DNA from 4 places in the Enterobacter sp. RIT637 genome. Region 3 is predicted to be linked to each of the others. Evidence: predicted binding sites of a transcription regulator. Region 3 holds the regulator's gene; each other region holds the start of a gene.
What was found. Region 3 encodes CRP, which controls carbon source genes, mostly activating them, when cyclic AMP is high. Its sites were predicted from a motif close to ATGTGANNNNNNTCACAT; they were not measured.

Region 1 (3,465 bases), on a different contig from region 3:
CCACCAACGATAGCCACCATCGGACGAGCTGGTTCTTTCAGTGCTTTACCCAGCGCTTCCAGTTCGTCAGCCAGCAGAGGACCGGCACACGCTACGTCTGCGAATTTACCGATACCGTGGGTAGACGCCTGCGCGCGGTGAGCCGTACCGAATGCATCCATTACGAATACATCGCACAGTGCAGCGTATTTTTTGGACAGGGTTTCGTCGTCTTTCTTTTCGCCTTTGTTGAAGCGAACGTTTTCCAGAACAACCAATTCACCGGCAGCAACTTCAACGCCGTCCAGGTAATCTTTCACCAGGCGAACCGGGCTGGACAGTTTGTCTTTCAGGTAATTAACAACCGGCAGCAGAGAGAACTCTTCGTTGTACTCGCCTTCAGTTGGACGACCCAGGTGGGAGGTGACCATCACTTTAGCGCCCTGCTTCAGAGCCAGTTCGATGGTTGGCAGAGATGCACGGATACGCGCGTCGCTGGTCACTTTGCCATCTTTAACCGGTACGTTCAGATCGGCACGGATGAAAACGCGTTTACCAGCCAGATCCAGATCGGTCATCTTAATTACAGACATGGTGAATCCTCTCGTTGATTCTTAAAGTTTTGCAGACGCACGATGCGTCTTACCTGAAACCTTGAGCGGCCATTGCTAACGTGGTGTCGAGCATTCGGTTAGCAAAGCCCCATTCGTTATCACACCAGACCAGCGTCTTGATAAGGTGTGCACCACTGACTCTCGTTTGCGTGCCATCAACGATGGCGCTGTGCGGGTCGTGGTTAAAATCTACTGAGACCAACGGTAATTCCGTATAGTCAACTATACCATGAAATGCACCCTGTGCCGCTTTTTGCAGCAACAGGTTGACTTCACAGGCTTTTACCGGTTTTTTCACCGTCACGCTGAGGTCGATTGCGGTCACGTTTATCGTCGGGACACGCACGGCAATCGCTTCAAAACGGTCGTTAAACTGCGGAAAAATTCGGGTGATCCCTGCCGCCAGTTTCGTATCCACCGGGATGATTGACTGGCTCGCTGCACGCGTGCGTCGTAAATCCGGATGGTAGGCGTCAATCACCTGCTGATCGTGCATGGCGGAGTGAATCGTGGTCACGGTGCCGGATTCAATACCATACGCATCGTCTAACAGTTTGATGACCGGAATAATGCAGTTAGTGGTGCAGGAGGCGTTGGAAACAATGCGGTGTTCGGCTAGCAGCTCATGCTGGTTGACGCCAAACACGACGGTCGCGTCGAGGTCGTTACTGCCGGGATGAGAAAACAGGACTTTTTTCGCGCCGGCAGCCAGATGCGCTTCGCCATGTTCGCGGTTGCCGTAGACACCGGTACAGTCAAGCGCCACATCCACACCCAGCTCACGCCAGGGTAGCCCGGCGATGCTGCTCTCATGCAGTACGCGGATGGCATCGTCGCCGACAAACAGCTGATCTCTTTCCTGGCGAACATCCCAGGCAAAGCGTCCATGGCTGGTGTCATATTTCAACAAATGCGCCATGCCCGTAGCATCCGCCAGTTCATTGATTGCCACCACGGTTATTTCCGCCCGACGTCCGGATTCATACAAAGCACGAACCACATTACGTCCGATGCGACCGAAGCCATTAATCGCTACGCGTACGGTCATAGATCTCCTGCAAAGCAATCCCTGAGTTTGAGGTGGCTGAAAGAGTAATCCAGCTACGCCCGAAGGGGAATCCTTGCTGTCACAAACTGCGATTGATTGGTCAATTGTCGAACATTTAATCGACTGAAACGCTTCAGCAAGAATAAGCGAATCGGGGAATAAAAGGAATGTCTGTCCAGATGAATAAGCGAGCTATATGACTTGCGTCACATTTTAGGTGGAATAATTTACGCCGAGGGAAAAGCAAAACGGTAACCGAAAGGTTACCGTTTTTAGTGTTTGCACCCTCTCCCCGTGGGAGAGGGTCGGGGTGAGGGCATCAGCCCGCACCCTACAAGCAATTACAGCAGTTCTTTCGCTTTCGCGACAACATTCTCAACGGTGAAGCCGAATTCTTCGAACAGCAGCTCAGCCGGAGCAGACTCACCGAAGGTGGTCATACCGACGATAGCGCCATTCAGGCCCACGTATTTGAACCAGTAGTCAGCGATGCCCGCTTCCACTGCCACACGCGCGGGAACCGCTTTAGGCAGAACGGATTCACGGTAAGCAGCATCCTGCTTGTCGAACGCGTCGGTAGACGGCATGGAAACCACGCGCGCTTTCACGCCTTCGGCAGTCAGTTTTTCCCATGCGGCAACAGCCAGCTCAACTTCAGAACCGGTAGCGATGAAGATCAGCTCTGGCTGGCCCGCGCAATCTTTCAGCACGTAACCACCGCGAGCGATGTTCGCCAGCTGCTCTGGCGTACGTTCCTGCTGTGCCAGGTTCTGACGGGAGAGGATCAGCGCGGTTGGACCGTCCTGACGCTCAACGCCGTATTTCCACGCTACCGCGGATTCAACCTGGTCACATGGACGCCATGTGCTCATGTTCGGGGTCACGCGCAGGGAAGCCACCTGCTCTACCGGCTGGTGAGTTGGACCATCTTCGCCCAGACCGATGGAGTCGTGGGTGTAGACCATCACCTGACGCTGTTTCATCAGCGCGGCCATACGCACGGCGTTACGTGCATATTCCACGAACATCAGGAAGGTAGAGGTGTACGGCAGGAAACCACCGTGCAGGGAGATACCGTTGGCAATCGCAGTCATACCGAATTCACGTACACCGTAATGGATGTAGTTACCGGCAGTATCTTCGTTGATTGGCTTAGAACCAGACCACAGAGTCAGGTTAGATGGCGCCAGGTCAGCGGAGCCACCGAGGAATTCAGGCAGCAGAGGACCGAACGCTTCAATCGCATTCTGAGACGCTTTACGGCTCGCGATTTTAGACGGGTTCGCCTGCAGCTTAGCGATGAACTCGTTCGCTTTCGCGTCGAAGTCGGACGGCATGTCGCCTTTCATACGACGGGTGAATTCAGCCGCTTCCTGCGGGAACGCTTTCGCATAGGCAGCGAACTTCTCGTTCCAGGCCGCTTCTTTCGCCTGGCCTACTTCTTTTGCATCCCACTGAGCGTAGATCTCAGATGGGATTTCGAATGCAGGGTGTTTCCAGCCCAGTGCTTCACGGGTCAGTGCGATTTCCGCGTCGCCCAGCGGTGCGCCGTGGGAGTCGTGAGTACCCGCTTTGTTCGGGGAGCCGAAGCCGATGATGGTTTTGCACATCAGCAGGGACGGTTTGTCCGTCACAGCGCGCGCTTCTTCTACTGCACGTTTAATCGAGTCAGCATCGTGGCCATCAACGCCACGCACAACGTGCCAGCCGTAGGCTTCGAAACGTGCTGCGGTGTCGTCGGTGAACCAGCCTTCAACGTGACCGTCGATGGAGATACCGTTGTCGTCATAGAACGCAACCAGTTTGCCCAGCTTCAGGGTACCT
Region 2 (3,465 bases), on a different contig from region 3:
CGCGCCGATGCCGTAGAGGTAGTACATGTGCGTCCCGGCGAAGACGCCGGAGGAGAGCAGGCCAACGAAGATCGGGAACGACCAGTCGGCATACCAAAAACCTTTATTCTGTTCCATGTAGAGGCTCCTGTTATTTACCGCTGAGCGAGTTGTGGATCATGTCGAGCCAGTTCGGCACGGTCAGATGGAAGGATTCGATCATCTTCATGTCGAAGCCGCGGAAGAAGCCGCTCAGCACGAAGAGCAGGACGATCGCCGCCATCATCACTTTGGTGACGTGGTTCCAGCCGCTCTCTTCCACGCCTTTACCGATCAGGATCCCCAGCACCAGGCCCGGTACGGCGTTGCCCATGATCAGCTGCGCCGCGCCGCCAAAGATGGTGGCCCAGAAGCCCGATTTTTTACCCGCGTCGATGGCCGCCAGCCAGAAGATCACCGGCATGACGGTGTTCACCAGCAGGTTAGCCGCAGGCACCAGCACCTTGACGGCGGTGACCTGAAGCGCAGCCGGAACGGAGGAGGCGGTCAGGTTCAGGAAGGTCACGACGATCATGCCGATCACGCCGCAGGCAATCGCCATTTTGCGCGGGTCGTGCAGCGTTTCGCCGACGTTACGGTTTTTGATCATCAGTGCAGCAGCACCCCAGTTCGGGATGATGCGGTGGTCAACGTCCTGTGTGAAGGCACCTGCGGCCACGGAAGAGGCCCAGGCGTTAAAGAAGAAACCTAACCCAAAGGAGAAGTGGGACGCCGGATCCCCTTCGCAGGAGTTCAGCTCCCCCAACGTACGAAACGCGCCCATACCCTGAGTGGTAGGCGCATGAAACATGCGTGCAGCCCCGGCTCCGACACCGACGCCAACCAGGCCGCCAATGATGAGCGATTTTATTAATATAATTAAGAACATCAGTCTGCCCTTTTATGAATAATCAGCGTTGCGTGACGAAATCCACCTGGTCAAGATTGATGGCGGTCACGTTGACGGTCACATCCAGCTCCACGCTGTAGGTGCGTCTTTCCCGGCGCAGAAAGAAGAACAGAAACGCTTCTTTACGCACCGCTTCTTGCGCCTGAACGACCTGCACATCCTGTGGCTCAATACGCAGTAAGATATGCGGTGAGGCTTTCATCACCGCGGCCTGAACGTGGTTGAGCGCGTCGGCAAAGGCGCGCGCTTTGGCGTCGCCTTTCCCCTTCACCCTCACCGTGGTTGTGAACTGTTCTTTCATGCTTATGCGCCGTATTTCTTCTGCCACGCCTGTACCAGACGCTCGCCCAGCTCTTCTTTATCCATAAAGCCGAAACCCAGCACGTTGCAGCCTTCGTTGATGGCGGTCACGCCCTCTTCCACCGAACGCATCCCGTATTTGGCCTTGTAGCCATATTTGGTTTGGGCCGTGATGGCACCCGCACCGCCGCTGCCGCAGAAGGAGATGCCGAAGGTGGCGTTTTCCGCTTTCATCATGTCGCCCAGCTTCATATCCGCCGCCATGCCCGGCACAACCACCGCGCGTCCACCTGCTTTTTCCACACCGGCAGCCACTTTCTGACCTTTGCCCAGGCGATCGCCAATCACGACTGTAATCTGTTCCATGTGTTACTCCTTAAAGGTTGTCTTTCGCGACTTCAAAGTGAACGGAGAGCAGCCAGGCTTCTTCTTCAGGAAGGTTGCCAAACTGCGCTACCACTTCACGGGCAAGTTGCATTGAATCTGGTGAAATTTCGTCGAACAGCTCCGCTTCAACCTCCGGCAGCGGCTCGCCGGTCACAGACCGGTGCGCCATTGCGCGCACGTGGGAGGTGAGCATCTGCTCCTGTACCGCATTGGGGATGATGTTGTTTCGTGCCAGCAGGGCATAAACCTGCTGCAACATGGTGTTCGCGAGCTGTTCTGTTTGCTCCGCCTGTTCCCCAACGTCGTTCATTACCGCTCCGTTAATCACTGGTCTTACCCCGTTAATGGCTCTGGAATAAAACTAACGTTGCAGAGGAATGGTTTGTAGCGAGTTGTTTTCCACTTCGAAGTGGAAAGGCGAGCCGCAGCAGTGATCTGTGCCACATAAATGCGGTGAATCTGGATAAACCGCCGCATTTGCGTGATGAATATCACGCTATTAAGCGGCAAAAACGGGGTAAGCAAAGCGGAAAAGATTACGAGCAGGCTCGTAGAAATGTGACGTGGATAAGGTTTTCTTATGGGGATTAGATAGAGTGGCAGCGGGTGCTTGAGACTGACCGTCTCAGGCATGGGACGGAAAGTGGAAAGCCCCGCCTGATAGAAAATCAGGGCGGGGGCTCGAAACGACACGTCACACCGTGGAGTTCGCTACCTCGCCCGCTTTAAAGCAAGGAGGCATCCATGAAACGCCAATCCCCAATTATCCGGGTTTTGATGATTGTTGCTTTGACAATAATCATCTTAACGCTGGTGACGAGGAAAACACTGTGCGAGATCCGTTTTCGAAACGGCTCGCTTGAAGTGACAGCGCGGATGGATTGTCGCTCCGGCCAGTAGGGAGCAAGGATGCGGGGGCGCGTAATGCGCCTCCGCATACGGGGAATGGACGTACAGCTCAGGCACCCAATTAACGATACTTTTTGTGATAGGTATTGCGCGTGGCCACGAACTGGTCGGCAGCTGCCTGGGCTTCCTTCACTTTACCTTCGTTAGCCAGCTTCAGCGCGCTGTCGATCTGGCCGACCAGCACGTCAAAGCCGTGGCGGTAGTCTTTCATCTCTGCGCTGTCTGCCGCTTTGCTTTCCAGCTTCGGAGGCGTCGCTTTTTGTGCGTCCAGCGCCGCTTCACGCATTTTGGTCAGCGCGTCTTTCATGTCAGCCGCATTGTCCGTTTTCTGCACCACCTTCAGGTTTTCACTGAGGATGTCCATATTGTCTTCAAGATCGGCAGCAAACGCAGACGAGCCAAGAACCAGCGTTGAAGCCGCGACGATCGCTAACAGATGTTTACGCATTGCTCACTTCCTTTTTTATTATTAAAACGCCTTTACGGGTATTACTGGCCGGCGATTTTCATTTCCGGCAGAAGTACAGAACCACACTGTATATTGCTACGTGTTTCAATATCGTTACCGACCGTAACGATGTTGCGCCACATGTCCTTCAGGTTGCCGGCAATCGTAATCTCGCTTACCGGATACTGAATTTCGCCGTTTTCCACCCAGAAGCCCGCCGCGCCGCGCGAGTAGTCTCCGGTGATGCCGCTTACGCCCTGGCCCATCAGCTCGGTGACCACCAACCCGGTGCCCATCTCTTTCAGCATCTGCTCAAAGTTCAGGCCCTGTCCGGCAATGCGCCAGTTGTGGATGCCGCCCGCGTGACCTGTGCTTTTCAGCCCCAACTTGCGCGCGGAGTAGTTGGTCAGCAGCCACTGGGTCAGAATACCGTCTTTGATAATATCGCGACGTTCGGTGCGAACGCCTTCGCTGTCGAACGGCGTGGAGGCCA
Region 3 (3,465 bases):
GCGAATACGGGCAGAGCGGGACCGGGCAGTCCCGCAAATACTTGCACACCTACGACGAAGCAGTTCCCTGGAACCAGGTACCGGGGACGTTCACCCCGTGGCAGCCGCTGCCGGAGCCGACCGACGTGCTGTTTTACGAAGGGCTACACGGCGGCGTGGTCACGCCTCAACATGACGTCGCGCGCCACGTGGATCTGCTGGTCGGCGTGGTGCCGATCGTTAACCTTGAGTGGATCCAGAAGCTGACGCGTGACATGAGCGAGCGCGGGCATTCTCGCGAAGCGGTGATGGATTCCGTCGTGCGTTCCATGGAAGATTACATTAACTTCCTGACGCCGCAGTTCTCCCGCACCCACATCAACTTCCAGCGCGTGCCGACGGTAGATACCTCCAACCCGTTTGCGGCTAAAAGCATCCCGTCGCTGGATGAGAGCTTTGTCGTCATCCACTTCCGCAACCTCGAAGGCATTGATTACCCCTGGCTGCTGGCGATGCTGCAGGGCTCGTTTATTTCGCACATGAATACGTTGGTGGTGCCGGGCGGAAAAATGGGGCTGGCGATGGAGTTAATTATGACGCCGCTGGTCCAGCGACTGATGGAAGGGAAGCAGATCGCGTAACGTCTGTTGCCGGATGGCGCTTCGCTTATCCGGCCTACGTTCGTGCAGTTGTAGGCCCGGTAAGCGCAGCGCCACCGGGCTTTGTTTTTACGCCTCGATCACTTCATACGAATGCGTGATTTTTACCGCTTTCTCCAGCATTAACGCCACTGAGCAGTATTTCTCCGCAGAAAGGTCTACGGCGCGCGATACTGCGGCATCCTTCAGTTCTTTACCGGTCACGATAAAGTGCAGATTAATGTGCGTGAACAGGCGCGGCGCCTCTTCGCGACGTTCGGAAGTAAGCTTCACTTCGCAATCGGTCACATCATGACGGCCTTTTTGCAAAATCGACACCACGTCAATTGCGCTGCATCCGCCCGCCGCCATCAGCACCATCTCCATCGGGCTTGGGGCTTTGTCGCCGGAGTTACCGTCCATCAAAATCTGATGTCCAGAAGCAGATTCGCCCAGGAACGTTAAACCCTCAACCCATTTCACACGCGCTTGCATATTCATTAACTCCAACGTTGCATTTTTGGTGACAGATTACGCGTGCATTACATTTCTCGCAACGGAAGGCGACCTGCATCATGCTGAAGCGAGACACCAGGAGACACGCGGCAAAAGCTATGCTAAAACACTCTGGATGCTACAGTAATACATTGACGTTACACATGTATGCAGAGGACATCAAACTTTACTGGCTGCGAAACGTTACGACAGCCGACTTCCCAGGGTATGGGTAAGAATTCGATTGCAACCCCAGAGTCCGGATGCATCTGATGACTCTGGTGACAGCTTATAACAGAGGATAACAGCGCATGGTGCTTGGCAAACCGCAAACAGACCCGACTCTCGAATGGTTCTTGTCTCATTGCCACATTCATAAGTACCCATCGAAGAGCACGCTGATTCACCAGGGTGAAAAAGCGGAAACGTTGTATTACATCGTTAAAGGCTCGGTGGCAGTGCTGATCAAAGATGAAGAAGGGAAAGAGATGATCCTTTCTTATCTGAACCAGGGCGATTTCATCGGTGAACTGGGCCTGTTTGAAGAGGGCCAGGAACGTAGCGCCTGGGTTCGTGCAAAGACAGCATGTGAAGTGGCTGAAATTTCTTACAAGAAATTCCGTCAGCTGATTCAGGTTAACCCTGACATCCTGATGCGTCTTTCTTCCCAGATGGCACGCCGTCTGCAGGTGACGTCTGAGAAAGTGGGTAACCTCGCCTTCCTGGACGTGACCGGCCGTATCGCGCAGACCCTGCTGAACCTGGCGAAACAGCCAGACGCCATGACCCACCCTGACGGCATGCAAATTAAAATTACCCGCCAGGAAATTGGTCAGATCGTCGGTTGCTCCCGTGAAACAGTGGGCCGTATCCTGAAAATGCTGGAAGACCAGAACCTGATCTCCGCCCACGGTAAAACCATCGTGGTTTACGGAACGCGTTAATTCCGCTCAAACGGCGTGCCATCGCAAGGTGTCACGCCGTTTTTGTCTCTACTCCCCATGTGGCGCAGGCTGATCTATCACCCGGAAGTTAACTACGCACTGCGACAAACGCTGGTGTTGTGCCTTCCTGTGGCCATAGGCCTGATCCTCGGACATCTTCAGCAAGGTCTGCTGTTTTCCCTCGTGCCTGCCTGCTGCAACATTGCCGGTCTGGACACGCCGCATAAGCGCTTTTTCAAACGCCTCATTATCGGTGGCTGCCTGTTTGCTGGCTGTAGTCTCGCGGTACAGCTCCTGCTTGCCCGTGATATCCCGCTGCCGCTGATCCTGACCGTGCTGGCGATGACGCTTGGCGTGACGGCGGAAATCAGTTCGCTGCACGCGCGACTGCTGCCCGCCTCGCTGATTGCGGCCATTTTCACGCTAAGCCTCGCCGGGAATATGCCGGTGTGGGAGCCGCTGCTGATCTACGCCCTTGGCACGCTCTGGTACGGGGTGTTTAACTGGTTTTGGTTCTGGCTGTGGCGGGAGCAGCCGCTGCGTGAATCCCTGAGCCTGCTCTATGTGCAGCTTGCGGATTACTGCGAGGCCAAATACACCCTGCTCACCCAGCATACCGACCCGGAGAAATCCCTGCCGCCGCTGCTGACGCGCCAGCAAAAGGTTGTAGACCTGATTAGCCAGTGCTACCAACAGCTGCACATGCTCGCCGCCAACAAGAACCACGAATACAAACGGCTGCTGCGCACCTTCCAGGTGGGGCTGGACCTGCAGGAGCATATCTCCGTCAGCCTTCACCACCCGCAGGAGGTGCAAAAGCTGGTGGAGCGCAGCCATGCCGAAGCGGTGATCCGCTGGAACGCGCAGACCGTCGCCGCGCGGCTGAGGGTTCTGGCTGACGATATCCTCTATCACCGCTACCCCACGCGCTTCAACATGGACAAACAGCTCGGCGCGCTGGAGAAAATCGCCCGTCAGCATCCGGATAACCCGGTAGGCCAGTTTGCCGCCTGGCACTTCAGCCGCATCGCCCGCGTGTTGCGCACGCAGCGCCCGCTTTATCCGCGTGACCTGATGGCGGATAAGCAGAAACGTCTGCCGCTGCTGCCCGCGCTCAAAAGCTATCTGTCACTGAAATCCGCCGCCCTGCGCAACGCGGCGCGGATAAGCGTGATGCTGAGCATTGCCAGCCTGATGGGCATGGCGCTGCACCTGCCGAAACCCTACTGGATCTTAATGACCGTGCTGTTTGTGACGCAGAACGGCTACGGGGCCACGCGAGTGCGTATCTTCCACCGGGCTGGCGGAACCCTGGCCGGGCTGATTATTGCGGGCGTGACGCTGCACTTCCACGTGCCGGAAGGCTATACGCTGGTCGGGATGCTGGCGATCACCATGGTGAGCTATCT
Region 4 (3,465 bases), on a different contig from region 3:
CAACCCGGCAAACCGCCGGTTGACGTGATGCTGACCATTCTTGCGGTGATTGGCTGTGCTGCCACCCTGCAGACTGCCGGTGGTCTGAACGTGATGATGCAGTTCGCCGAGCGTCTGCTGCGCAAACACCCGCAGCACATCACCCTCCTCGCCCCCTTCACCACCTGGATGCTGACCTTTCTGTGCGGCACGGGCCACGTGGTGTACACCATGTTCCCCATCATTGCCGATATTGCGCTGAAAAAAGGGATCCGCCCGGAACGCCCTATGGCGGTAGCCTCCGTGGCCTCGCAAATGGCTATCACCGCCTCACCTGTATCGGTCGCGGTTGTGTCGCTGGTGTCCATTCTTGGCGCGCAGCACGGAATCGGTCACGCGTGGGGGATCCTGGAGATCCTCGCCGTTTCGGTTCCTGCCTCGCTGTTTGGGGTGGCGATTGCGGCCCTGTGGAGCTTGCGTCGCGGCAAAGATTTAGCGGATGACGTGGAGTTTCAGGAAAAACTGAAAGATCCGAAACAGCGGGAATTTATCTATGGCAGCACGGAAACGCTCATGAATCAGCGCTTCCCGAAACAGGCTTACTGGTCAACCTGGATCTTCTTCACCGGGATTGCCATCGTGGTTCTGCTGGGTGCCCTGCCTGAATTGCGCCCTGCTTTTGAGGTAAAAGGCAAAATGGCGGCGCTTTCGATGAACCTGGTCATTCAGATGATGATGCTGATTGCTGGTGCCGTCATGCTAATGGCCTGCAAGGTGAATGCCTCTGCCATCTCGAACGGTGCGGTGTTTAAAGCGGGAATGGTAGCGATCTTCTCGGTGTTTGGCGTGGCGTGGATGAGCGATACCTTTTTCCAGGCGCATCTGGATGAGCTGAAAATGGCGCTGGAAGGGGTCGTGAAAAGCCACCCGTGGACCTATGCCATCGTGCTGTTTCTGGTTTCTAAACTGGTGAACAGCCAGGCGGCGGCGTTAACTGCGGTTGCGCCGATGGGGTTAATGCTGGGCATCGATCCCAAAATGCTGATTGCCTTCTTCCCGGCCTCCTACGGCTACTTTGTCTTACCGACCTACCCCAGCGATCTGGCCTGCATCGGCTTTGACCGTTCAGGCACCACCCGCATCGGCAAATTTATTATCAACCACAGCTTCATCCTGCCGGGGCTGATCGGCGTGAGCTGCGCCTGCGCAGCGAGCTACCTGCTGGTGCAGACCTTCTTCTGACAGCTTCTCGGGCGACTGATACGTCGCCCGCTTCACGGCTTAGTGAGACTCGCCCTGCGGGGTGAATCGCAGCTCAATCAGCGCGATGGCTTTCTGGATTGCGCGCAGCGTAACCGGATCGGCCGCCGCGGGATGGCTGGTAAAATCGATATTTTTCAGCTGGGTCGACATTTTTTCACGCACTTCAACAGGCGCGATAACGTCAATCACATCAAGGATTTGCTTAATAACCAGCTGACAGGCAACGACGTCAGAGACCAGTTCCTGATCGGCGCTCAGGTTTTGTGACATGGGGTTTCTCCTTAGTTAAAGGCCGCCATAGTAGCAAACCGCACGCCCTTTCATCTCTTTCTCGTCGCCTCCAGGCATAAAAAAACCTGCCGAAGCAGGTTTTTTATCAGAACATCGCGCCCGGTGGGACGTCTTTGAAAGTCGTGCAGTAGTTAGCCCACATGCTTTTCAGGATTTTGCGCAGTTTCATTATGATGCTCCAGTAACGTGTTATGCAGGTGTTATTGTCAATGCGCTTATAATATGACCACCATCACAAAAATCAATCATTTTGTGATGGATGTCACACTAACAAATCCACCGGTGCAACCACAACGTTACAAAAAAAGCCGCAAAATCCACAGGTTACGTCCATATAAATTCCAGTAAATTTTTATAAAAAATTTTGATACATCAGGAAAATTATGGATGCAAACTCAAGCTGTTAGCCAACAATCCCACGCACAAACGCTTCAATCTCTTTGTCCTGGCAGTTTTCAAAGAAGCACTGCTGGAAGCGTTGACCGGATACGGCGGTTTTCACCAGTTCAGGATCGATGGCGCGCAGGGTATCGAGGTAATTTTCTTTTACCACCGCCGCTTTCACCTGATTCAGGATCCCCGCGTTGCGCACCTGCGGCTCTTTACGCTCTGGCGGATAACCTTCGCCGTTACGGCCCGTGAAGGCTTTCTCAAAGATAAAGCGCACGTTCAATTCAGCTCCCCAGCCAAAGCCTTTGGCAAATGGCAGGGACAGCGCATTACCGTTGTTGATCTGCGCAAACAGGAAAGCGTCAGCAGGATCGATGCAATAGCCGCAAATCACGCCCGGATGGATATTGAGCGACATCAGCGCCCCCTGGCCGGTACCGCAGCCGGTCACGACAAAATCCACGGCTCTGGCATTCAGCAGAATGCTCGCCATAATACCCAAATGGATATAGGTAAGATGGTGATCGTTCTCGTCGCTCATCCCGACGTTATACACCGGGAAGCCTTTTTCATCGGCAACGGCTTTTAGCTCATTAAGGATGATGGGATTTTTAGCTGCCTGGCTGTTTTCCATCATCAGCGCAATTTTCATCGTGTCTCTCCTGAATGTGTGGCGGACAAGCCCGCTGTGGATACCTTATCCCCTTAACCTTACTATCAAACAAACACTCTTTCAAATTAAGTGAAAATGCGTTTTAAAAAACGCAATTGCGCTCACAGTTTCGTGACCTGATGCTGTTCGTTGCGAAGAGAAAGGGTTGATCCTCGTGCTATTCGAGGCATTGACTGGGACGATGGAAGCTAAAATAGCGTATTTACCTCTTCACGCAGAGTGAACCATGAAAAGAGTAATCATCGCCGGAACGATCCTGCTTCTCGCGGGATGCAACGTTAACCGTCAGGCGGAGATCAGTCACCTTGACGCCCCCAACGGGATTGTCCGCCTTGACTACGGCCAGGCCATGCTGCAAAACGCCCAATCCGATTCGTACGTGAATAACGGCACCGCTGTGAAAGCCTGTCAGGGTATGGGATATGCCACCGCCTCCGCCTATGGTCAGCCTGTCAAAACCTGTACCCTGATTAGCGGATCGCTGTGCCTGAACGAGAGCGTGACCATTCAGTATAAATGCATGGGTTACGCCGTTAATCCTAACGCAACTAATCCATGGTATTAATGTCGTCTGCCAGCACCGCTGGCAGTTTTTTTTAATTAAGAACACAAACAATTCTCATTAATAAATATAAAAAGTGCCAATGCGTGTTATTCCCATTCGTATTTTTAAATAAACAAATATTTATTTTACGTTTTGCAAATAATTAAATAACAAATTATAGTGTCGCTCATTGTGAACCAGAAATAATAAACCGGAGCGCCACCATGCTGAAAACTGAAATGATCGACAAGCTCAATGCTCAAATGAACCTTGAGCTTTATTCATCCCTTCTTTACCAGCAGATGAGCGCCTGGTGCAGCTATCA

Region 1: a site for CRP is predicted at 1,836-1,853, ahead of epd (erythrose-4-phosphate dehydrogenase). Genes of this name have one in related genera too.
Region 2: a site for CRP is predicted at 2,044-2,061, ahead of K5E19_RS12860 (glycine dehydrogenase). Genes of this name have one in related genera too.
Region 4: a site for CRP is predicted at 1,784-1,801, ahead of azuC (stress response protein AzuC). Genes of this name have one in related genera too.

The regions. Positions count from the first base shown of each region.
Region 1 covers NZ_JAIHAZ010000010.1:134,783-138,247, forward strand. Annotated here, with positions in the region: gene pgk (phosphoglycerate kinase) at 1-572, opposite strand, end outside; gene epd (erythrose-4-phosphate dehydrogenase) at 622-1,641, opposite strand; gene tkt (transketolase) at 1,983-3,465, opposite strand, start outside.
Region 2 covers NZ_JAIHAZ010000007.1:107,903-111,367, reverse strand. Annotated here, with positions in the region: gene K5E19_RS12880 (DUF4310 family protein) at 1-117, opposite strand, end outside; gene K5E19_RS12875 (DUF4311 domain-containing protein) at 131-907, opposite strand; gene K5E19_RS12870 (DUF4312 family protein) at 930-1,229, opposite strand; gene K5E19_RS12865 (SFCGS family glycine-rich protein) at 1,232-1,594, opposite strand; gene K5E19_RS12860 (glycine dehydrogenase) at 1,605-1,943, opposite strand; gene K5E19_RS12855 (Hok/Gef family protein) at 2,360-2,515, shown strand; gene cybC (cytochrome b562) at 2,586-2,972, opposite strand; gene pmbA (metalloprotease PmbA) at 3,014-3,465, opposite strand, start outside.
Region 3 covers NZ_JAIHAZ010000011.1:86,971-90,435, reverse strand. Annotated here, with positions in the region: gene K5E19_RS16070 (phosphoribulokinase) at 1-620, shown strand, start outside; gene K5E19_RS16065 (OsmC family protein) at 708-1,112, opposite strand; gene crp (cAMP-activated global transcriptional regulator CRP) at 1,424-2,056, shown strand; gene K5E19_RS16055 (YccS/YhfK family putative transporter) at 2,114-3,465, shown strand, end outside.
Region 4 covers NZ_JAIHAZ010000002.1:607,642-611,106, forward strand. Annotated here, with positions in the region: gene K5E19_RS06435 (anaerobic C4-dicarboxylate transporter) at 1-1,221, shown strand, start outside; gene K5E19_RS06440 (DUF2766 family protein) at 1,261-1,512, opposite strand; gene azuC (stress response protein AzuC) at 1,619-1,702, opposite strand; gene K5E19_RS06450 (RpiB/LacA/LacB family sugar-phosphate isomerase) at 1,937-2,575, opposite strand; gene yecR (YecR family lipoprotein) at 2,823-3,161, shown strand; gene ftnA (non-heme ferritin) at 3,365-3,465, shown strand, end outside.